2 regions of the Methylobacterium sp. Leaf100 genome follow, and region 2 is predicted to be linked to the other one. Evidence: predicted binding sites of a transcription regulator. Region 2 holds the regulator's gene; the other holds the start of a gene.
The links. The regulator PhoB, encoded in region 2, activates phosphate uptake and scavenging genes when phosphate is short. The targets are predictions, from matches to a motif close to TGTCATNNANCTGTCAT.
Positions count from the first base shown of each region.

Region 1: a site for PhoB is predicted at 6,147-6,163, ahead of ASF25_RS09230 (UDP-2,3-diacylglucosamine diphosphatase). Genes of this name have one in related genera too.

Region 1 covers NZ_LMMW01000012.1:252,586-263,178, forward strand. Annotated here, with positions in the region: gene sucD (succinate--CoA ligase subunit alpha) at 1-138, opposite strand, end outside; gene ASF25_RS09205 (malate--CoA ligase subunit beta) at 157-1,350, opposite strand; gene fchA (methenyltetrahydrofolate cyclohydrolase) at 1,600-2,226, opposite strand; gene ASF25_RS09215 (NADP-dependent methylenetetrahydromethanopterin/methylenetetrahydrofolate dehydrogenase) at 2,230-3,090, opposite strand; gene ASF25_RS09220 (D-2-hydroxyacid dehydrogenase) at 3,234-4,172, opposite strand; gene ASF25_RS09225 (aminotransferase class V-fold PLP-dependent enzyme) at 4,263-5,471, opposite strand; gene ASF25_RS09230 (UDP-2,3-diacylglucosamine diphosphatase) at 6,212-7,036, shown strand; gene ASF25_RS09235 (glycosyltransferase family 1 protein) at 7,033-8,121, shown strand; gene ASF25_RS09240 (ribonuclease HII) at 8,179-8,832, shown strand; partial or broken gene ASF25_RS09245 (PA0069 family radical SAM protein) at 8,783-9,898, opposite strand; gene ASF25_RS09250 (hypothetical protein) at 10,067-10,588, shown strand; gene ASF25_RS09255 (3'-5' exonuclease) at 10,592-10,593, opposite strand, start outside.
Region 2 covers NZ_LMMW01000061.1:48,166-58,758, reverse strand. Annotated here, with positions in the region: gene ASF25_RS18910 (hypothetical protein) at 1-259, opposite strand, end outside; gene pstS (phosphate ABC transporter substrate-binding protein PstS) at 526-1,566, shown strand; gene pstC (phosphate ABC transporter permease subunit PstC) at 1,715-2,689, shown strand; gene pstA (phosphate ABC transporter permease PstA) at 2,710-3,600, shown strand; gene pstB (phosphate ABC transporter ATP-binding protein PstB) at 3,651-4,469, shown strand; gene phoU (phosphate signaling complex protein PhoU) at 4,564-5,304, shown strand; gene phoB (phosphate regulon transcriptional regulator PhoB) at 5,405-6,106, shown strand; gene ASF25_RS18875 (GcrA family cell cycle regulator) at 6,173-6,814, opposite strand; gene ASF25_RS18870 (cell envelope integrity EipB family protein) at 7,215-8,090, shown strand; gene ASF25_RS18865 (DUF3572 domain-containing protein) at 8,338-8,670, opposite strand; gene ASF25_RS18860 (response regulator) at 8,746-9,126, shown strand; gene ASF25_RS18855 (PleD family two-component system response regulator) at 9,183-10,556, shown strand; gene ASF25_RS18850 (O-antigen ligase family protein) at 10,560-10,593, opposite strand, start outside.

The sequences.
Region 1 (10,593 bases), on a different contig from region 2:
CTTGCCGCCCTTGCCGGGAGTGACGCCGCCGACGACGTTGGAGCCGTACTCCATCATCTCCTTCGCGTGGAAGGTACCCTTGTCGCCCGTGATGCCCTGAATGATGATCGGGGTCTTCTCGTCGATCAGAATGCTCATGACGTATCCTCCCCGTTCTCAGTTGGCGCGCGCGGCCGAGCCGGCCTTGGCGGCAGCGCAGGCCTCGACGGCCTTGGCGGCGGCGTCGGACAGGCTGTTGGCGGTGATGAGGTCGAGGCCGCTCTCGGCCAGGATCTTCTGACCGGCCTCGACGTTCGTGCCGGCGAGGCGGACGATGAGCGGTACGTCGATCTTCACCTCCCGCGCCGCCTGGATGACGCCCTGGGCGACCCAGTCGCAGCGGTTGATGCCGGCGAAGATGTTGACGAGGATCGCTTTGACGTTGCGGTCCGAGAGGACGAGGCGGAACGCCGTCGCGACGCGATCAGGGCTGGCACCGCCACCCACGTCCAAGAAATTCGCCGGTTCGCCGCCCGCGTGCTTGATCATGTCCATGGTGGCCATGGCCAGACCGGCGCCGTTGACGATGCAGCCGATCTCGCCCTCGAGGCCGATATAGGAGAGGTTGTGCTCGGCGGCCTGGGCCTCGCGCGGGTCGCCCTGCGAGGGATCGTGCATGTCGGCGATGTTGCGCCGGCGGAACATGGCGTTGTCGTCGAAGGACATCTTGGCGTCGAGGGCCAGGACCCGGTCGTCCTTGGTGACGACGAGGGGGTTGATCTCCAGCATGGTGCCGTCGCAATCGCGGAACGCCCGATAGGCGTTCATGATCGTCTTCACGGCGGCCGAGACCTGGCGGATGTTGAGGCCGAGCTGGAACGCGATCTCGCGGGCTTGGAATTGCTGCAGGCCCACCGCCGGCTCGACGACCACCTGGATCAGGGCCTCGGGCTCGTTGGCGGCGATCTCCTCGATGTCCATGCCGCCGCGCTGGGAGGCGATGACGCGGACCCGCTCGGCCTTCCGGTCGAGGACGTAGCCGAGGTAGAGTTCACGCTCGAACGGGTCGGCGGTCTCGATGTACACGCGCTGCACCGGCTTGCCCTCGGGACCGGTCTGCAGGGTGACGAGGCGCTTGCCGAGGAGGTCCTTGGCGGCGTCGCGGACCTCGTTGTAGGTCCGGCACAGCTTGATGCCACCGGCCTTGCCGCGGGCACCGGCGTGGATCTGCGCCTTCACGGCCCAGAACGAACCGCCGAGCTCGGTGGCGGCGTAGACCGCCTGATCGGGGCTGAAGGCCACCGCGCCCTTGGGAACCGCCACGCCGAAGCCAGCGAGCAACTCCTTGGCTTGGTACTCGTGAACGTCCATGTGCGATCTCCTCGACGTTTCCTCGGGGCGGACCTTCTCGTAAATTTCACTTCGCGAAAAGGGTCTTGCCGTTTATATTTTTTTACATTCTCGTTGAGTCTGCCTTGAAGGCAGTTGGAATGCTTCTGGATTTCAACAAACGCGACGACTCACCTTGGCGTTAGGGTCGCGGCGTCAAGCTTTGCGTAACTTAATCCCCCGCGTTCTTTTGTGCGATGCGGAACGATCGGCGTCCCGCGTCGCGAAAGATCAGTTCACCTTGGCCTTCACGATCTCGTAGATCGACTCGTTGAGCGGACCGGCCGAGCCCAGCAGGGTCTCGAGTTCCTGGAGACGCGCGTCCGCGAAGGCACGGTCGTCCAGGCCCTTGGCGTTGACGTAGACGTTGAGCGCCGCGCTGCGCAGGCCCGCATGGGCGGACAGCACCGCGACACCGGCATCGGAGATGACATTGAGGTTGCCCTTGTCGGCGACGGGCTGGGCGAGGTCGATGACCTTGCGGCAGGCCCGGCAACACTCGAGGGGCACGTCCGTGGCCACCTTGAGGGCCGCCTGGATCTTCTCCGCCCGCGCAGCCTTCTCCTCGTCCGTCGCCTTTGGCAGCGCGTAGGCGCCCATCACCGCGTCGAAGGCCGCCACATCGTCGGCGATCATGCGGGTGAGCTCGGCCCGGAGCGCCTCGGATTGTCCGAGGATCTCCTTCAGTTCGCCCTCCACCTCGACGTACTTCTTCTTCCCGATGGTGAGGTTGCACACCATGCTGAGAAGTGCGGCCCCCATGGCGCCGTGGATGGCGGCGGCACCGCCGCCGCCCGGGGTCGGGGCCGAGCTCGCGAGCCCGTCGAGGAAGGTCTGGATGGTTGCGTCGGCAGCCATGGCTCAGGCCATCTTCTTGGCGAGGGCGTAGATCTCCTCGGCGTCGAGCACCTGCTCGGTGCTGTCGAAGAGCTGGCCGACGCAGGCGCGGTGGAGCTTGAGCTTCAGGCCGCCGATGCCGAGCGCGCCGAACACCTTCTTGCCGTGGCGTTCCTTGCCCTTGTCCATGGCGTCGATCCCGCCGAAGCCGAGGGGCGGCTGGGCGTTGTAATCGGCCACGAACTCGATGCTGGCCTCGTCCTTCCAGTCGGCTTCCGACAGGAGCTCGATGCCGATGGCGCCGGCGGAGAACACGAGGTTCTGGCCCTTGACGATGGCGGCGCGAGAGGCGGCGTCCGGAGTCGCGGCGGCCGAGATCTCGACCTTGAAGCGCTTGTTGATCTGGTCCGCGGCGGCTTGGGCCTTGTCGAGGGAGCGACCGCACAGGATCACGGTGGCGCCTTCCTGGGCCAGGAGCGCGGCCGAGCGCATGCCGACGGGGCCGGTACCGGCGAGCACGACGGCCTTCTTGCCCTGGAGCGAACCGGCGGCCTTCTGCACCAGTGCGACGCCAGCGGCGGCGGTGGTGTTGGAGCCGTTGGAATCGAGCATCACCGAGACGCGGAACGGGCCAAAGAAGCGCTTCTTGACCGCGTTCAGCACCGCCTCGCCGGCCGCCATGCTGCCGCCGCCGACGAAGATCGCCGTGGACTTCTTCTCGGAGCCGCCGCGGGTATAGATCGTGCCGTCGACCAGGGCGCCGACGTTCTCGGGCGTCACGTTGCCGTAGCCGGTGATGTGATCGGCGCCGCCATCGTAGCCGACGACCACGTCGAACACGCTCGGCACGGCATCGGTGTCGAATTGGAACAGCAGTTTTTTCATTTTTGTCGATCCCTATGCTTATCCGCGCTCGGGCGCGGCTGGCGTTTGATTCTGAATTCTCTTCTCGTCACCGGAGGGCACGCTGGGCTCCCTCTCCAGGAAGGAGAGGGAGCCCGCGCCCATCCATCGGCAAGGCCGGCGACCTAGACCACGTTCTGCGGCTTGCCGGCGACGAAGGCCTCGACGTTGTCGACGAGCTGGTCGGCCAGGATCTGCATGGCCTCCTTGCTCGCCCACGCCACGTGCGGGGTCACGATGAGGTTCGGAAGGTCGAGCTCGCACAGGATGTTGCCGTTCTTGGGCGGCTCGGTCATCACCACGTCGAAGCCCGCGCCTCCGATGGTGCCGTTCTGAAGGGCCTCGGCCAGGGCCTCCTCGTCGACGAGGCCGCCGCGCGCGGTGTTGATGAGGAGCGCGTGCTTCTTCATCTTTGCGAGCTGTTCGCGGCCGATCATGTTGCGGGTCTCGGGCGTCAGCGGCGCGTGCAGCGTGATGACGTCGGACTGGGTGAGGATGGTCTCGAAATCGACCAGCCCCTCCTGGGGGAACACGTCGTAGGCGATGACCTTCATGCCGAGCGCTTCCGCCCGCTTGGCGATGGACTTGCCCAGCGCCCCGTAGCCGACGATGCCGAGCGTCGACCCGGCGATGTCGTGGATCGGATAGTCGAAGTAGCAGAACTGGGTGGATTTGGCCCAGTCGCCCCGGCGAACGGAATTGGCGTAGGGCACGATGGCCCGGCGCAGGGCGAAGATCAGGCCAATCACGTGCTCAGGCACGGTGTTGAAGGCGTAGTTGCGGATGTTGACGACGGTGATGCCGCGTTCCTTGGCGACCGCCTTGTCGACCACGTCGGTGCCGGTGGCGGCGACGGCGATGAGCTTCAGGTCGGGCAGCTGCTTCAGCACGTCGGCGCGCATCGGCACCTTGTTGATGAGGGCGATCTCGGCCCCCTTCAGGCGCTCGACGATCTCCTCGGGCGTCCAGGTCGACTCGTACTCGACGTAATCGTGCGGAAAATTGAATTCCCGAACCTTGGCGTCGAGGGACTCGCGGTCGAGGAACACGATCTTCTTCGTCATGGAAGCCCTCAGGTCGCTCCGGCCGAACCGCCGGCGGCAGCGTGGTCGATGGGGTTGCCGGGGCGAAGGATCGCCCCGGCGATTGTCGGATCAGGCCTTGGCCAGGGGGTTCTCGCGCAGGTAGCTTGACGCGGCGGCGACACCGGAACCGGGCGTGACCTTCACGCCGTGGTCGAGCATGGCCATCTCGGCACCCGCGATGGCGCCGAGCAGCGACAGCTCGTTGAGGTCGCCGACGTGACCGATGCGGAACACCTTGCCGGCGAGCTTGTTCAGGCCGGCGCCGAGCGCGAGGTTGTAGCGGACATAGGCGTGCTTGATGATCGCCGCGCCGTCGATCCCCTCGGGCACCACGATGGTGGTGACCGTGTCGGAGTTCCACTTGGGCTCCTTGGCGCAGGTCTTCAGGCCCCAGGCCGCGACGGCCTGGCGGGTCGCCTCGCCGAGCACGTGATGGCGGTGGTAGACGTTCTCGAGGCCTTCCTCGTTGAGGCAGGCCAGGGCCTCGCGCAGGCCGTAGAGCAGCGGCAGCGACGGGGTGTAGGGGAAGTAGCCGGCCGGGTTCTGCTTCTGGTGGTCGGCCCAGTCGAAGTAGACGTGGGCGAGGCGGTCGTTCTTGCCGGCCGAGGCTTCGGCCGCCTTGAGGGCCTTCTCGCTGACGCAGATCACGCCGAGGCCGGCGGGCAGCATCAGGCCCTTCTGGGAGCCGGCGATGGCGCAGTCGACGCCCCACTCGTCCATCTTGTAGGGGAGCGAGCCGACCGACGACACGCCGTCGACGAACAGCAGGGCCGGGTGGCCGGCCGCGTCGATGGCCTTGCGCACGGCGCCGATATCCGAGGTCACGCCCGTGGCGGTCTCGTTATGGACGACCATGACGGCCTTGATCTCGTGGTTCTTGTCGGCGCGCAGGGCCTCGCCGATCTTCTCCGGGTCCGCACCCGTGCCCCACTCCTCGTCCTGCACGATGACGTCGAGGCCGAGGCGCTCGGCCATGTCGACCCAGAGCAGGCTGAACTGGCCGAAGCGCGCGGTCAGCACCTTGTCGCCGCGCGACAGGGTGTTGGTGAGCGCCGATTCCCAGATGCCGGTGCCGGAGGCCGGGAACAGGAAGATGGTGCCCTTGGTCGAGCCGAACACCGCCTTGGTGTCCTCGAACAGGGGCTTGGTCAGGGCGGGGAAGTCCACCGAGCGATGGTCCTCGGACTGCACCACCATCGACCGCAGGACGCGATCGGGGATGTTCGTCGGGCCAGGAACGAAGAGGTGGTTGCGACCCGGCCGTTTCGTTGCCGCCATGATGATGTCTCCGGTTCTCAAAGAAGTGCGCGCGATCCGTGCGACACACTTGGTTCAGTGACGGAAGATCTGCCCGTTTGGGCCGCCCTTCCGGGTGGATCGATGACGAGAGGCCGGCCCGGTTCAGGCAGCCGTCTCGGGTGGGCAGGCTCCTACGCGCTCGCGGACCCGCCGGAAACCCGGTCGGGCCCACTTACCCTCAGGCGATACTTGCCCTCAGGTAATGCTTACCCTCAGGCAGCCGACCCCGGAGGAGCCGGCCTCATGACGGAGACCCCGATCCCGTCGGGAGCGAGGCACCGTGCTGTCGATGGGCTGCGGGCGCTCGAGACCTGCGCCGCGATGCGCGGACGCATCGAAACGCGCGGACAGCCGTGAAACGGGTCCGACGATCTCAAGCCGTTCTCCAGGCCGGGGCGCGCTCGCGAAACCGCGCTTCCCCAGGCCGTGCAGGCGCCATCCTGCCCCGTATGTCGCTGCCCTTCTTCACCTCTCGGGGCTCCGGACACACGATGTCTCGCGCGGTCCGATGGGGCATCTTGCGGCGACTATGCCTGCCTTCACGCAGGAAGGAAAACCCGAAAAACTTCGCGAAACGTCAAATAATTTTATAGTCCAGAAAGGCTTGCGATGCGGTGCCGCACGGCAGGGCGCCCCTCCCCCGGGGCCGGCCGGCGTCATCAAAGTGATACGGGAATCCGGTTTGGCTCGGTCCGATGCAGAGCCGCTCGGAGACCACCATGGGCGAAGATCCGGAGACGACCATCCGCGTCCGAACCCTGTTCCTGTCGGACATGCACCTCGGCACCAAGGGTTGCCAGGCGGCCCTGCTGCTCGAGTTCCTGCGCGACTACGATGCCGACGAGATCTACCTCGTCGGCGATATCGTCGACGGCTGGCAGCTCAAGTCCGGCTGGTACTGGCCCCAGAGCCACAACGACGTGGTTCAGAAGCTCCTGCGCAAGGTCCGCAAGGGCTCGAACCTCATCTACGTTCCGGGCAACCACGATGAATTCCTGCGCGACTACATCGGCATGACCTTCGGGGGCATCGAGGTCGCCGACCAGCGCCTCCACGTGGCGGCGGACGGCAAGCGCTACCTCGTGATCCACGGCGACCAGTTCGACATGGTGGTGCGCCACGCCCGGTGGCTGGCGTATCTCGGCGATGGTGCCTACACGGCGGCGCTGTTCGTCAACACCCACCTCAACACCCTGCGCCGCCGCCTCGGGCTGGCCTACTGGTCGCTCTCGGCCTGGGCCAAGCTGCGGGTGAAGAATGCCGTCAACTTCATCGGCAAGTTCGAGGAGTTGCTCAGCGCCGAGGCCCGGCGCATCGGCGCCGACGGGGTGATCTGCGGTCACATCCACCACGCCGCCAACCGCACCATCGGCGGGCTCACCTACCTCAACACCGGGGATTGGGTGGAATCCTGCACCGCCATCGTCGAGCATTACGACGGCACCATGGAGGTGCTGCACTATCCGAGCCTGGTGCGGGCCCGGGAGGCCCGTGACGCCGAGCTCGCCGGGCCGCGGCCCGACGGCGCCCGGGCCGTCGCATGAGGCTCCTCATCGCAACGGATGCCTGGCACCCGCAGGTCAACGGCGTCGTGCGCTCCCTCGAGCACATGGCGGCGGCGGGCGCGAGCCTCGGCATCGACACGGTGTTTCTCACCCACGCTGACTTCGTCTCCGTACCCCTCCCGGGCTACGCGGAGATCCGCCTGTCCTGTGCCACCCGCGCGGCGGTGGCGCGCCGCTGGGACGGTCTGCGGCCGACCCATGTCCATATCGCCACGGAGGGCACCGTCGGCTACGCCACCCGGCGCTACTGCCTCGGCCATCGCCGTCCGTTCACCACGAGCTACCACACCCGGTTTCCCGAATACCTCGCGGCCCGCGCCCCCGTGCCGGAATCGTGGAGCTACGCCTGGCTGCGCCGGTTCCACGGCGCCGCCAGCGGCACCATGGTGAGCACACCCTCCCTCGAACGCGATCTCGCCGCCCGCGGCTTCACCAACCTCATGCGCTGGACCCGGGGCGTCGACACCGATTTGTTCCGGCCCGACGCAGGGGCGCCCGATCCCCTCGCGGGCCTGCCCCGGCCGATCTTCCTGTTCGTCGGGCGCCTCGCGGTGGAGAAGAACATCGCCGCCTTCCTGTCCCTCGACCTGCCCGGCTCGAAGGTGGTGGTGGGCGACGGACCGGACCGGGCGCGCCTCGCCGCGCTCGCCCCCGACGCGCACTTCCTCGGCACCCGCACGGGCGCGGCCCTGGCGGCGGTCTACGCCGCCGCCGACGTGTTCGTGTTCCCGAGTCTCACCGACACCTTCGGCATCGTGCTCCTGGAAGCCCTGGCCTGCGGCGTGCCCGTCGCGGCCTACCCGGTCACCGGCCCCCTCGACGTCATTGGGGGTACGGATGCGGGCGTCCTCGACCCCGACCTGCGCAAGGCGGCGCTTGCCGCCCTGACCATCCCGCGCGACCGATGCCGGGCGCAGGCCCTGCGCTACACCTGGGCCGAGAGCGCACGGCAATTCTACGCCAACATCGCCGCCGCCCACGGCACGGCAGGCCCGCAGGCGCGCCACGGCACACCGAGCAGGACCATCGGTTTGGGCACAGGAACCGACGCACCGGCGTGGTGACTCGGGCGGGCCGGACTGGCAGGGTCCCGCCCCATTCCCGACACCGTGTTCACCCCGATGCTCCCCTTCGACGCTGCCCTCGCGAAAGACTATCCGGCGGTGATCGGCTGCGACGAGGTCGGACGCGGCGCCCTGTGCGGACCCGTGGTCGTGGCGGCGGTGTGGTTCGACCCGCACGCGTTCCCGGGCGAGATCCTGGCGGCGCTGGACGATTCGAAGCGCCTGAAGCGGGCCGAGCGCGAGCGCCTCACCCCCCTGATCCGTGCCCATGCGCGCGTGGCCCTGGCCGCCGGGTCGCGGGCGCTCGTCGACCGCATCAACGTGCGGGGCGCCACCCTCGATGCCATGGCGCGGGCGGTCCATCGCCTCGGACTCGACGCCCCGGTGCTGGTCGACGGCCGCGACGCGATCCCGGACGTCGAACGATGCCGTCCGGTGGTCGGCGGGGACCGCCTCGTGCCGCAGATCGCCGCCGCCTCCATCGTGGCGAAGACCGTACGGGATGCGGCCATGCGCGCCCTCGCCCGGCGCCACCCCGCCTATGGCTGGGACAGCAATGTCGGCTACGGCACCAAGGTGCACCTCGCCGGCCTCGCGACACTGGGCCGCTCGGCCCATCACCGCTGCAGCTTCACCAGAGCCTACGGACCCGAGACCGATTTCAGAACAGCGACAGCTGCGCCGTCGGCCGGACAAACAGATCGGTCCTGAGCTTCAGACGTTCTTCCGGGTAGCCGAGGCGGCGGCGGGCGAGGCGCATGCGGCGCACGATGAGGTCAGCATAGGCACCGGCTCCGACCATGCGCCGGCCATACGTGGCGTCTTAGGCGCGCCCGCCCCGCGCCTGGCGCACCAGGGACATCACGTGGGCGCGCCGCCCCGGATAGTGTTCGGCGAACCAGTCGTCCACGAGGGCGTCGAGTTCCAGCGGCAGGCGCAGCAGCACGTGGTTCGCCTCCCGCGCGCCGCGTTCGCGGGCCGCCGTCAGGATCGCCTCGATCTCGTGGTCGTTGAGCGAGGGAATCACCGGGGCGGCGATGACCATGACGGGAATTCCCGCGGCACTCAGGCGCTCGATGGCCTCCAGGCGCTTCTTCGGGTGCGGCGCGCGCGGCTCCAGCCGGCGAGCGAGATCGGGATCGAGGGTGGTGACCGAGACGGCGACCTTCACGAGATCGTCGCGGGCGAGATCTGTGAGCAGGTCGAGGTCGCGCACCACGAGGTTCGACTTGGTGACGATCCCGACGGGATGCCGGAATCGGCCCAGCACCTTGAGGATGCCCCGGGTGAGGCGGTGCTCGCGCTCGATGGGCTGGTACGGGTCCGTCGCCGTCCCGAGGGCGATGGTGGCGGGTCGGTAGGCCGGCGCCGACAATTCGGAGGTCAGGAGCTTCACCGCATCCGGCTTGTGGAACAGCCGCGTTTCGAAATCGAGGCCGGGCGAGAGACCGACATAGGCGTGGTTGGGCCGGGCGAAGCAGTAGACGCAGCCGTGCTCGCAACCGCGATAGGGGTTGATCGAGCGATCGAACGAGATGTCCGGCGAGGTGTTGCGGGTGATGAGGCTGCGGGCGCGCTCGGCCGTCACCATCGTGCGCAGGGGCGCCGGGGCGTCGGCCTCCCACCCGTCGTCGAAGATCTCGCGGCTGATAGTCTCGAATCGTCCGGTGGGATTGGCCGTCGCGCCGCGTCCACGCCGGGCGTCGCTCGGCCGCGTCGTCGTGGCGAGGCGCCGCGCGCCCTCTCCTATGTCCGCGTCCGGCGACTCCGTCTCCATGCCAAACCTTCATCACCCGCCGCCGAATCGAACATATCATGAACATGCCCGCGAGACGCTGCACATATTGCGGGCAAAGCGGCTTCTGGGTCGGCCCCTGCGCAGTCCGGGCAGGAAACCGGGCCGGTGACCGGCTTCAGTCCGGGGAAAAATGCGGTATGCGCGGGCATGATCTCCGCTCTGATCCATGTGGCACGGCCGGCCGATCCCGATGCGGTCGATCGGCTCGCCGACACCCTCGGCGCCCTCGTGGCCGGCGTCGCCGCCGGGCTCGTCGGCGATGCGGTCATCGTCGCGCCCAGCCACAGCACGGCCATCGACACCGTGGCGGAGGCCACCGGCGCCAAGCTCGTCCTGCGCCCGCGCGGCGGCTCGGCGTGGTCGGCCGGGGCCAAGGCGGCCCGGCGCGAATGGGTGCTCTGTTTGGAGGCCGGGGACGTGCCCGCCGAGGGCTGGATCCGCATCCTGGACCGCTTCATCGGCACCGCCCGACCGGACGTCACCCTGGGCCGCCTGCGCCGCCCGCATGCGGGTCTGCCGGCCCGCCTCGCCGCCCGGGGCGAGGGCGTCATCGGCGTCGGCGCGCCGCGCCCCGGCGATCTGGTGCGGCGCGAACGCCTTCTCGCCGGTCCGCGCTTCGTCCGACGGGTGAAGGTCCGCAAATTGCCGGCCCGCCTCGAACGCTCCTGAGGATC
Region 2 (10,593 bases):
GCGCGCCCGGCTGTCGCCGATATTCCGCCGCCCGGATCAGGGTGAGCACCCGATCGAGGTCGAGCAGGGCTTCGCGCTCCTCGGTGCCGGCCTGCGCGATCGCCTCCGCATTCGTACCGAATTGCTGCTGCTGCTGAACGAGGACGAGCCTGCGCTCCAGGGCCTCGCGCTGCACGTGGAGGTCGAGGAACTCGCCCTCGCCCGGATCGCCCACCGGATCGCCGCCCGACGGCGCCTCTTCGCGGTCCGCTTCGTTCATCGCCATCGTTTCCCCCGAGCCGCATCGTGCCACCACACGGCGCCAAGACACGGTGCTGAGCGCAGGTGTTGCCAACGCACGAAGTCCAAGGACCGTGCCATTCAGCCGCGCCGCCGCGGGGAATGGGCGGGCGCTGTCATCCGTATGTCACGTCGTGGTCATAGAGCCGCACCATCGGGCGGCTAACGGGTCGTGGCGGATCTAGGGCGCGCGGATCGCGCGGGCCCTTCGGTCCCCCCTCCCGCTCGACAGACACGGAGAGCCTCGTGAAACCCTTCGCCTACGCGCTTGCCCTCGGGCTCGCGACCGCCCAGCTCGCCACCTCCGCCCTGGCTGCCGACATCACGGGTGCTGGCGCAACCTTCCCGTTCCCGGTCTATTCCAAGTGGGCCGAGGCCTACCGTAAGGAAAGCGGCATGGGCCTGAACTACCAGTCCATCGGCTCGGGCGGCGGCATCAAGCAGATCCAGGCCAAGACCGTCGATTTCGGCGCCACCGACGCGCCCCTGAAGGGACCGGCCCTCGAGAAGGACGGCCTCGTCCAGTTCCCCACCGTGATGGGCGGCGTCGTCCCCGTGGTGAACATCCCGGGCGTCGAGCCGGGCAAGCTCAAGCTCACCGGCGAGATCGTCGCCGACATCTATGCCGGCAAGATCGCCAAGTGGTCGGATGCCCGCATCGCCAAGCTCAACGAAGGCGTGAAGCTCCCCGACGCCAACATCACCCCGGTCTACCGCTCGGATGCGTCCGGCACGACCAACATCTTCACCACCTACCTCTCCCAGGTCTCCGAGCCCTGGAAGAAGGAGTTCGGTGCCGCCACCACGGTGAGCTGGCCCGTGGGCCAGGGCGGCAAGGGCAACGAGGGCGTCACCGCCACCGTCAAGCAGGTCCCCAACGCCATCGGCTACGTCGAGTCCGCCTACGCCAAGCAGAACAAGCTCAGCCACACCCTGCTCCAGAACAAGGCCGGCAAGTTCCCGCAGCCCGACGACAAGGCGTTCCAGGCCGCAGCCGCCAGCGCCGACTGGAAGTCCGCCCCCGGTTTCGGCATCTCGCTGACCGACCAGGCCGGCGAGGACGCCTGGCCGATCACCGCCGCGACCTTCATCCTCGTCTACCGCGAGCCGGCCGACGCGGCCAAGACCGCCGACGTGCTCAAGTTCTTCGACTGGGCCTACAAGAACGGCGACAAGCTCGCCGTCGACCTCGACTACGTGCCGCTGCCCGACAACGTCGTCGGCCTGATCCACGAGGCCTGGAAGACCATCAAGACCAAGGATGGCAAGCCCGTCTACAACAACTGAGCCCTCCTCCACGGAGGACAGGTGATCCATCGACGGGCCCGGTGCATGCGCCGGGCCCGTCCCATGGGCGAAAGTGGGCCCGGCGACGGTGGGCTCGCCTCGGGGCACGCCGCGCTGTAGACGCCGCAGAGAGAAGAGACGATTTCGGATGGGCGCCTTGACTGAACAGATCTCCCTGACGCGGACCGCCGCTCCGGCCCGGCGCAAGCCCGGCGGCCTCGGCGACACCCTGTTTCGGACCGCCTCCTACGCCTCGGCGATCCTCGTCCTCCTCGTTCTCTTCGGCATCCTCGCCTCCATCGCGTATGGCGGCTGGCCGGCCTTCGCCGAGTTCGGCCCCGGCTTCATCACCTCGAGCGCCTGGAACATCGGACAAGAGCAATACGGTGCCTTCGTCGCCATCGTGGGCACCCTGGCCTCGGCGATCCTCGCTCTCCTCATCGGCGTGCCGCTGTCCCTCGGCATCGCCATCTACCTGACGCAGCTCTGCCCCGGCTGGGCGCGCAAGCCCGTGGCGATGACCATCGAGCTCCTCGCCTCGGTGCCGAGCATCATCTACGGGATGTGGGGCCTGTTCATCTTCGCGCCCCTGTTCGCCCGCTTCGTGCAGATGCCGGTGTCGAACCTCGTGGAGGGGATGCCCATCGTCGGCACCCTGTTCTACGCCCGCGTGCCCTCGGGCGTCGGCATCCTCACCGCCGGCATCATCCTCGCCATCATGATCGTGCCGTTCGTGGCCTCGATCACCCGCGACATGCTCGACCAGATCCCGACGGTGCTGCGCGAGAGCGCCTACGGCATCGGCTGCACCACCTGGGAGGTGGTGCGCCACGTCCTCGTGCCCCAGGCCTCGGTCTCGATCATCGGCGCGATCATGCTCGGCCTCGGCCGCGCCCTCGGCGAGACCATGGCGGTGACCTTCGTCATCGGCAACGCCAACCGCCTCTCGGCCTCGGTGTTCGATCCGGGCTCCACCATCGCGTCCCGCATCGCCAACGAGTTCAACGAGGCCGACGGCCTGCAGCTGAACTCCCTGATGGCGCTCGGCTGCATCCTGTTCGTCATCACCTTCCTCGTCCTGATCGTCGCCCGCCTGCTCGTCCGGCGCGTGAAGGTCGCTTGAGTCCGGCCGGAGACACCACCATGGACGCGCTCAACACCGTCACCGCCGCGCCGCCCCTCCAGGCGAGCCGGGTCCGCTCGGGACGCCGGGTCGCCGACAAGCTGCTCATCGGCGCCAGCACGGTCGCGACCCTCATCGGCATCCTCGTGCTCGGCTCGATCCTGGCCATGCTGATCATCGAGGGCGTGAAGGGGTTCTCGCCGCTCCTCTTCACCGAGCCGACGCCCGGGCCCGGCTCCGAGGGCGGCGGCATCGCCAACGCGATCCTCGGCAGCTTGGTGATGACCTTCCTGGGCATCCTGGTCGCGACGCCGGTGGGCGTCATGGCCGGCACCTTCCTCGCGGAGTACGGCCGCAACTCGAAGCTCGCCGACCTCATCCGCTTCCTCAACGACATCCTGCTCTCGGCACCCTCCATCCTCATCGGCCTGTTCGTCTACACCCTGATGGTGCGGCCCATGGGGAGCTACTCGGGCTGGGCCGGCGCCGTGGCGCTCGCCATCATCGCCACCCCGGTCATCGTCCGCACCACCGAGGACATGCTGCGCCTCGTGCCCTCGACCCTGCGCGAGGCCGGCGCGGCGCTCGGGGCCCCGCCCTCCAAGGTGATCACCGCCATCACGTGGCGCGGGGCCTCCGCCGGCATCGTCACCGGCATCATCCTGGCGCTCGCCCGCATCGCCGGCGAGACCGCGCCGCTCCTGTTCACGGCGCTCAACAACAACAGCTGGTTCTCACCCAACCTCATGGGCGGCGTGCCGAACCTGCCGGTGATGATCTACCAGTTCGCCCTCTCGCCCTACGGCAACTGGCAGCAGCTCGCCTGGGCCGGCGCCCTCCTGATCACCGTCACGATCCTCGCCCTCTCGATCGTGGCCCGCTTCGTCATCAAGAGCGAGCGCGCGCGCTGATCCGCGCCCCGTTCGCCCCGCCCCCGTTCGACCTGAAGGACCCGCAACCGATGAACGCCGCCAACGGGATCACCTCCGCGCAGCTCACCGGCCGCCACAAGGCGGACGAGAGTTCCCCCGTCCGCATCGCCGTGAAGGATCTGAACTTCTACTACGGCACCTTCCACGGCCTGAAATCCGTGAACCTCAACTTCCACGACCGGCAGGTCACCGCACTCATCGGTCCGTCGGGCTGCGGGAAATCGACCCTGCTGCGCACCTTCAACCGCATCTACAGCCTCTACCCCGACCAGCGCGCCGAAGGGGAGATCCTGCTCGACGGCCAGAACGTCCTCGACGCCAGGGTCGACCTGAACGAGCTGCGCTCGCGCATCGGCATGGTGTTCCAGAAGCCGACGCCGTTCCCGATGTCGATCTACGACAACGTCGCCTTCGGCCTGCGCCTCTACGAAAAGCTGCCGAAAGCCGACCTCGACGTGCGCGTGGAGGAGTCCCTGCGCAAGGCTGCCCTGTGGGACGAGGTGAAGGACAAGCTCAAGCAGTCCGGCATGGGCCTCTCGGGCGGCCAGCAGCAGCGCCTGTGCATCGCCCGCACGGTGGCGCAGCGCCCCGAGGTGATCCTGTTCGACGAGCCGACCTCGGCCCTCGACCCGATCTCGACGGGCCGCATCGAAGAGCTCATCGAGCAGCTGCGGTCCGAATTCACCATCGTCATCGTCACGCACAACATGCAGCAGGCGGCGCGCATCTCGCAGTTCACGGCGTTCATGTATCTCGGCGAACTCGTCGAGTTCGGTCCGACCACGCGGATCTTCATGAACCCCGAGAAGCGCCAGACCCAGGACTACATCACCGGCCGCTTCGGCTGATTTCTTGGGAGAGGGGGCGGCTCCTCCGCCGCAGCCCGCCCCACCCCGCCCTGTGGCAGGGTTCCCCGAACGAGACCTGACCGAGGAGTGCGACATGCCCGACCACATCGTCAGTTCCTACGACACCGACCTCGAAGACCTGCGGCGGTCCATCTCCGAGATGGGCGGCATCGCCGAGAAGATGATGACGGAGGCGAGCGACGCCCTCGTGCGCCGCGACGTGCCCCTGGCCCAGGCGGTCATCGCCGCCGATCACCGTCTCGACACCCTGCAGCGCGAGATCGAGGAGCGCTCGATCCTACTCATCGCCCGGCGCCAGCCCATGGCCATCGACCTGCGCGAGACCGTGTCGGCGATCCGGGTCTCGAACGACCTCGAGCGCATCGGCGATCTCGCCAAGAACGTCGCCAAGCGCGTGGTGGCGATCGCGGACCAGATCCAGCCGCAAAAGATCGTCATCGGCGTCCAGCACATGAGCGACCTGGTGCAGGAGCAGCTCAAGGACGTCCTCGACGCCTATGCCAGCCGCGACACCAAGGCGGCCCTCGACGTATGGGAGCGCGACGACGCCATCGACGCCCTGTACAACTCGCTGTTTCGCGAACTCCTGACCTACATGATGGAGGATCCGCGCAACATCTCGTTCTGTACGCACCTGCTGTTCGTCGCCAAGAACATCGAGCGTATCGGCGACCACACCACCAACATCGCCGAGACGATTCACTACCTCGTCACCGGCGCCAACAGCCTGGCGGAGAGCGATCGTCCCAAGAACGACGCTTCGAACTACGCCACGGTGGACATGCCGCCCCTCGGCCTGACCACGGGCGCCTGAGGGGAGCCCTCGTCGAGGGCGCGAAAGACCAAGGGTTCGAGCCCTGCCCGCCCCGCCATGGGTCGGGCGGGGTTCCGGGCCGCATGAGCGGGCGGTTGTGATGAGTACGCGGATCCTCATCGTCGAGGACGAGGAGGCCCTGACCCTCCTGTTGCGCTATAATCTCGAGGCCGAAGGGTTCGAGGTCGATTCCGCCGCGCGCGGCGACGAGGCCGACCTGCGGATGCAGGAGCAGGTGCCCGACCTCGTGCTGCTCGACTGGATGCTGCCCGGCCTGTCGGGGATCGAGCTGTGCCGCCGGATCCGGGCGCGCCGGGAGACCGAGCGCCTGCCGGTGATCATGCTGACGGCCCGGGGCGAGGAGGGCGACCGCATCCGTGGCCTCGGCACCGGGGCCGACGACTATATCGTCAAGCCGTTCTCCGTGCCGGAACTGCTCGCCCGCGTGCGCGCCCTCCTGCGCCGGGCCAAGCCGGCCCACGTGGCCAACCTGCTGGTGGCCGGCGACATCGAGCTCGACCGTCTCAGCCACCGCATCCGCCGCGAGGGCCGCGAGATCCATCTCGGTCCGACGGAGTTCAAGCTCCTCGAATTCCTCATGCGCAGTCCCGGGCGCGTGTTCTCGCGCGAGCAGCTGCTCGACGGCGTCTGGGGGCACGACGTCTACATCGACGAGCGTACCGTGGACGTGCACGTCGGGCGTTTGCGCAAGGCCCTGAACCGGCCCCGGCAGAGCGACCCGATCCGCACGGTCCGGGGCTCGGGCTACTCGTTCGACGAGATGTTCGCCGGCACCGAGTGACGCGCCGGCCGCAAGCGCGGAGCGTGACCCGCTCGGGGTCCCGGCGGCACGACGATCGCGATCGCCTCAGCGAAATCCGCCGACCCTGCGGTCGCGCTTGCGCTCGGCCGCCGGCTGGTAGGCGATCTGGGCGTGGTGGGTGCAGTAGGGCAGGCCGGTGATGGCGCGGTCGCCGCAATAGTGGAAATCGGGCGACGTCGGGTCCCCGAGGGGCCAGCGACACATGGATTCGCGCAGATCCATGATCGTGACCCTGCGCGAGGCCGCCAAGCCCACGGCCTCGATCCGGGCCACGGGCACCGGCGCGGCGCGCGTATCCGCGGGAGCGGGCTGCATCGCGACGACGGATCCGGCCTCGACCGCCGCGGTTCCGGACGGTTCGCTGTCCCGGCCCACGGTCCCGAGCATGGGGGCATCGATCCCGAGCCCTTGGATTTCGGTGTCCCGATGCCCGGTCTCGTGGTCCGCGGATTCCGGTTGTCCGGGCTCCTGGCCCGCGCCCTCGCGGACCGGCTTCTTGCGGGGAAGGGTGTCGGGCCCCTTCGCCACGCGGCCGGACAGGCCGAGACGATGGACCTTGCCGATGACGGCGTTGCGGGTCACGCCACCGAGTTGCGTGGCGACCTGGCTCGCGCTCAGGCCGTCCTGCCACAGGCGGCGCAGGAGATCGACGCGCTCGTCCGACCAGCTCGGAACCGTTTCGGTCATCGCCCCCTCCGACATCGTGCACCGATCACCGCATGTATCACGGGCGCGAAGGACCGGCGGCGGAGCTCCGCAGCGTAAGGTCCCGGGACCGGACAGGTGACGTTCGCCTCGGGCTCTCTTCGGCGACGGTCGAACCGTACAGGAGCGCCCGAGTCCGAGGCAAGAGCGGCCTTGACCGCGTTCGGGCGGGCGACGGGGTTTTCACCGTCAAAGCCAAGTTGGCAAAGCCAAGTTTGCAAACCCAGGTTTGCAAGGACGAGTTCGCAAAGCCGTGCCCGGCTCTCTCCGCCGCGAGGGACTCGCATTGCCGGTGGGTGACGGGCGGCCTATCTGACGGGCAGTCCATGCGTGCCGAACGGTGCGCCGGTCCGACCCCGCCAACCCCCCGGCAGGAGACTTCATGCGTCTGTCCCGCGCCACGGCCTGCCTCATCCTGTCCGCCAGCGGGGCGTCGGCCGCCGAGCCCGTGCCCCTCGCCAGCCACCGCGCGGTCTACGACCTGTCGCTCGCCCAGAGCGGCGGCACCCGGGCGGTGGAGAGCGCGCGCGGGCGCATCGTCATCGATTTCTCGGGCGACGCCTGCAAGGGCTACACGATGCAGACCCGGCAGGTGACGGTGCTGGAAAGCGGCGAGACCGGCAGCCGCACCTCGGACCTGCGCAACACCACCTTCGAGAGCGCCGACGGGCGCAGCTACCGCTTCAAGGTCAGCACTTTGCTCAACGGCACGCCCGGCCAATCCGTGGACGGCACCGCCGAGACGGTGGCCGATGCCCTCAAGGTTCGCCTGAAGGAGCCCAAGCGCGACGGGTTCCAGGCGAGCGGAGAGGTGCTGTTCCCGACGGTCCACATGCGCCGCCTCATCGCGGCGGCGCGCGAGGGCCGGACGACCCTCTCGGTGAAGGTCTACGACGGCACCGACGACGGCCGGAAGGTCTACGACACCCTGGCGGTGATCGGGCGCCCGGCCACGACCGCTTCCGTCAAGGAAGGGGCGCCTCAGGAGGAAGCCGCGGGCGAGGGCGCCGCGAAGCCGAAAGCCGACCGCGACAAGCCCCTGCGCGAGGGGGAGATGGCGGGCATGACCCACTGGCCGGTGACCCTGAGCTACTTCACCGCCGGCGAAGGCGAGCGCACGCCGATCTACGTGCTGACCTTCGACCTCTACGAGAACGGCGTCAGCGGCAACCTGCGCCTCGATTACGGGGAATTCGCCGTGGCGGGCAATCTCAGCCGCCTCGACAAGCTCCCGGCCGCCACCGACTGCAAGTCCTAGAGCACTCTCCGCCGAAGTGGATGCCGGTTCGGCGCAAAAGAGCGCGGCAAAGCGAAGGCCTCGCGATGTGGCCCGACCCAACGCGGTCGGGCGCAGCGCGAGGGCATCGGCTCCCGGAGCGGCGTCGATCCGCCGGCAGGGCGGATGATGCGGAGGCGCCCCTCTCACCGCGACGGGAGTGGCCCGTCCACCGCTCCGATCGATCGGTCGGGCGGACCTGCCTCGAATGGGCGGACGCGGGGCGCCGTCAGACGTCGTCGCCCCGCGTCCCCTGATCCGAAAATCCGTCGTCGAACTCCATGGGCGAGAGTCGGCCCCAGGCCGCCGCGATCCGCTCGGGCGGCACCGCCAGGGCCTCCGCCGCGGCCATCAGGGTGGCTTCGTCGCCCATGACGTGGTCGAGGAGCCCGGCCAGGAATCCGGCATCCTGCGCGCTCGCCCGCAGGGTGTCGGGGGTCACCCCGGTGGCGTTGAGGAAGGGGTAGAGCCGCTCGTCGTCCGTGGCCATCCAGGCGAGGATCGCCAGGGCGAGGCGCTCGGCCGAATCACGGTCATTGGCGGATTTGCGTTTCGTCAACATGTATCCGTTACATCTCATTGCGCGGGCCATGCCTCGAAGAACAATGAGCCGCTCGAACGCCGGGAACAATGGGCCATGACAAAGACGGTGCTCATCGTCGAGGACAACGAGCTGAACATGAAGCTCTTCAACGACCTGTTGGAAGGGCACGGCTACGCAACGCTCAAGACCGCCAACGGGATCGAGGCCATCGAACTCGCCCGCGCCCACCGGCCCGATCTCATCCTGATGGACATCCAGCTTCCCGAGGTCTCCGGCCTCGAAGTCACGAAGTGGCTGAAGGAGGACGACGACCTCAAGTCGATCCCGGTCATCGCCATCACGGCCTTCGCCATGAAGGGCGACGAGGAGCGCATCCGCGAGGGGGGCTGCGAGGCCTACCTGTCGAAGCCGATCTCGGTCGCCAAGTTCCTCGCCACCGTCCGTCAATATCTCGGTGACGGCAAGTCGTCGTGACCCGGCATATCCGTCTGATCGGGCGTGTCCCCTTCGATCCGAACGCGTGAGGACAGATGTCGGCCCGGATCCTGATCGTCGATGATCTCTTCCCCAACGTGAAGCTCCTGGAGACCAAGCTCTCCCTGGAGTATTTCGACGTGCTGGCGGCCATGAACGGCCCGGATGCCCTGGCGATCTGCGCCAAGGGTCTGTGCGACCTCGTCCTCCTCGACGTGATGATGCCCGGCATGGACGGGTTCGAGGTGTGTCGCCGGCTCAAGAACGACCCCAACACCGCCCATCTGCCCGTGGTGATGGTCACCGCCCTCGACCAGCCCTCCGACCGCCTGCGCGGCCTCGATGCCGGCGCCGACGACTTCCTGACCAAGCCCATCGACGACATCGCCCTGTTCGCCCGCGTGCGCAGCCTCGTGCGGCTGAAGGCGGTGACGGACGAGCTGCGCAGCCGCGCCCTGGCCTCCCGGGATTTCGGCATGGGCGACCCCCTGGCGCTCGCCACCGCCGAGACCGGGCAGAACGCCACGATCCTGCTGGTGGAGGACCGCGCGAGTTCCGCCGACCGCCTCGCGACGGCGCTCGGCCAGCACCACAGCGTCACCGTCGAGGCCGATCCGCACAAGGCCCTGGTGCTGGCCACCGAGGGCGGTTTCGACCTCGCCCTCGTCAGCCTCGATCTCGCCGATTTCGACGGCCTGCGCCTGTGCAGCCAGCTACGGTCCCTCGACCGGACCCGGGCCATGCCGGTGGTGATGATCGCCGAGCCGCACGACAAGGCGCGCGTGGTGCGGGGCCTCGATTTCGGCGTGCACGACTACCTCATGCGCCCCGTCGACCGGAACGAGCTCGTGGCCCGCGTCCGCACGCAGGTGCGCCGCCGCCGCTTCTCCGATACCCTGCGGGGCGCCGTCCAGGCCTCCATGGAGCTGGCGATCATGGACGGGCTCACGGGCCTGCACAACCGGCGCTACCTCGACAGTCATCTCGGTGCCCTGTTCGCCGAGGCGGCGCTGCGCGGCCGCCCGGTGGCGACGCTTATGCTCGACATCGACCGGTTCAAAACCATCAACGACACCTGGGGCCACGAGGCCGGCGACGAAGTGCTGCGCGCCTTCGCCGATCGCATCCGCACGCACACGCGGGGCATCGACATCGTCTCCCGTTACGGCGGCGAGGAGGTGGTGATCATCCTGCCCGACGCCGAGGCACCCGAGGCTCACGCCATCGCCGAGCGCATCCGCGAGCGGATCGAGGCCGTGCCGTTCTCGATCCAGCGCGACACCCGGGCCATCGGCGTCACCGTGTCCATCGGCGTGTCCTGGCGCCGGCCCGAGGACGTGGGACCGGCCGACATGCTCAAGCGCGCGGACCTCGCCCTCTACCGGGCCAAGAATGCCGGCCGCAACCGCGTCGAGGCGGCGGCGGCCTGAGCCTCAGCCCGTCTCGGCCCCGCCTTCCTGCAGCCAC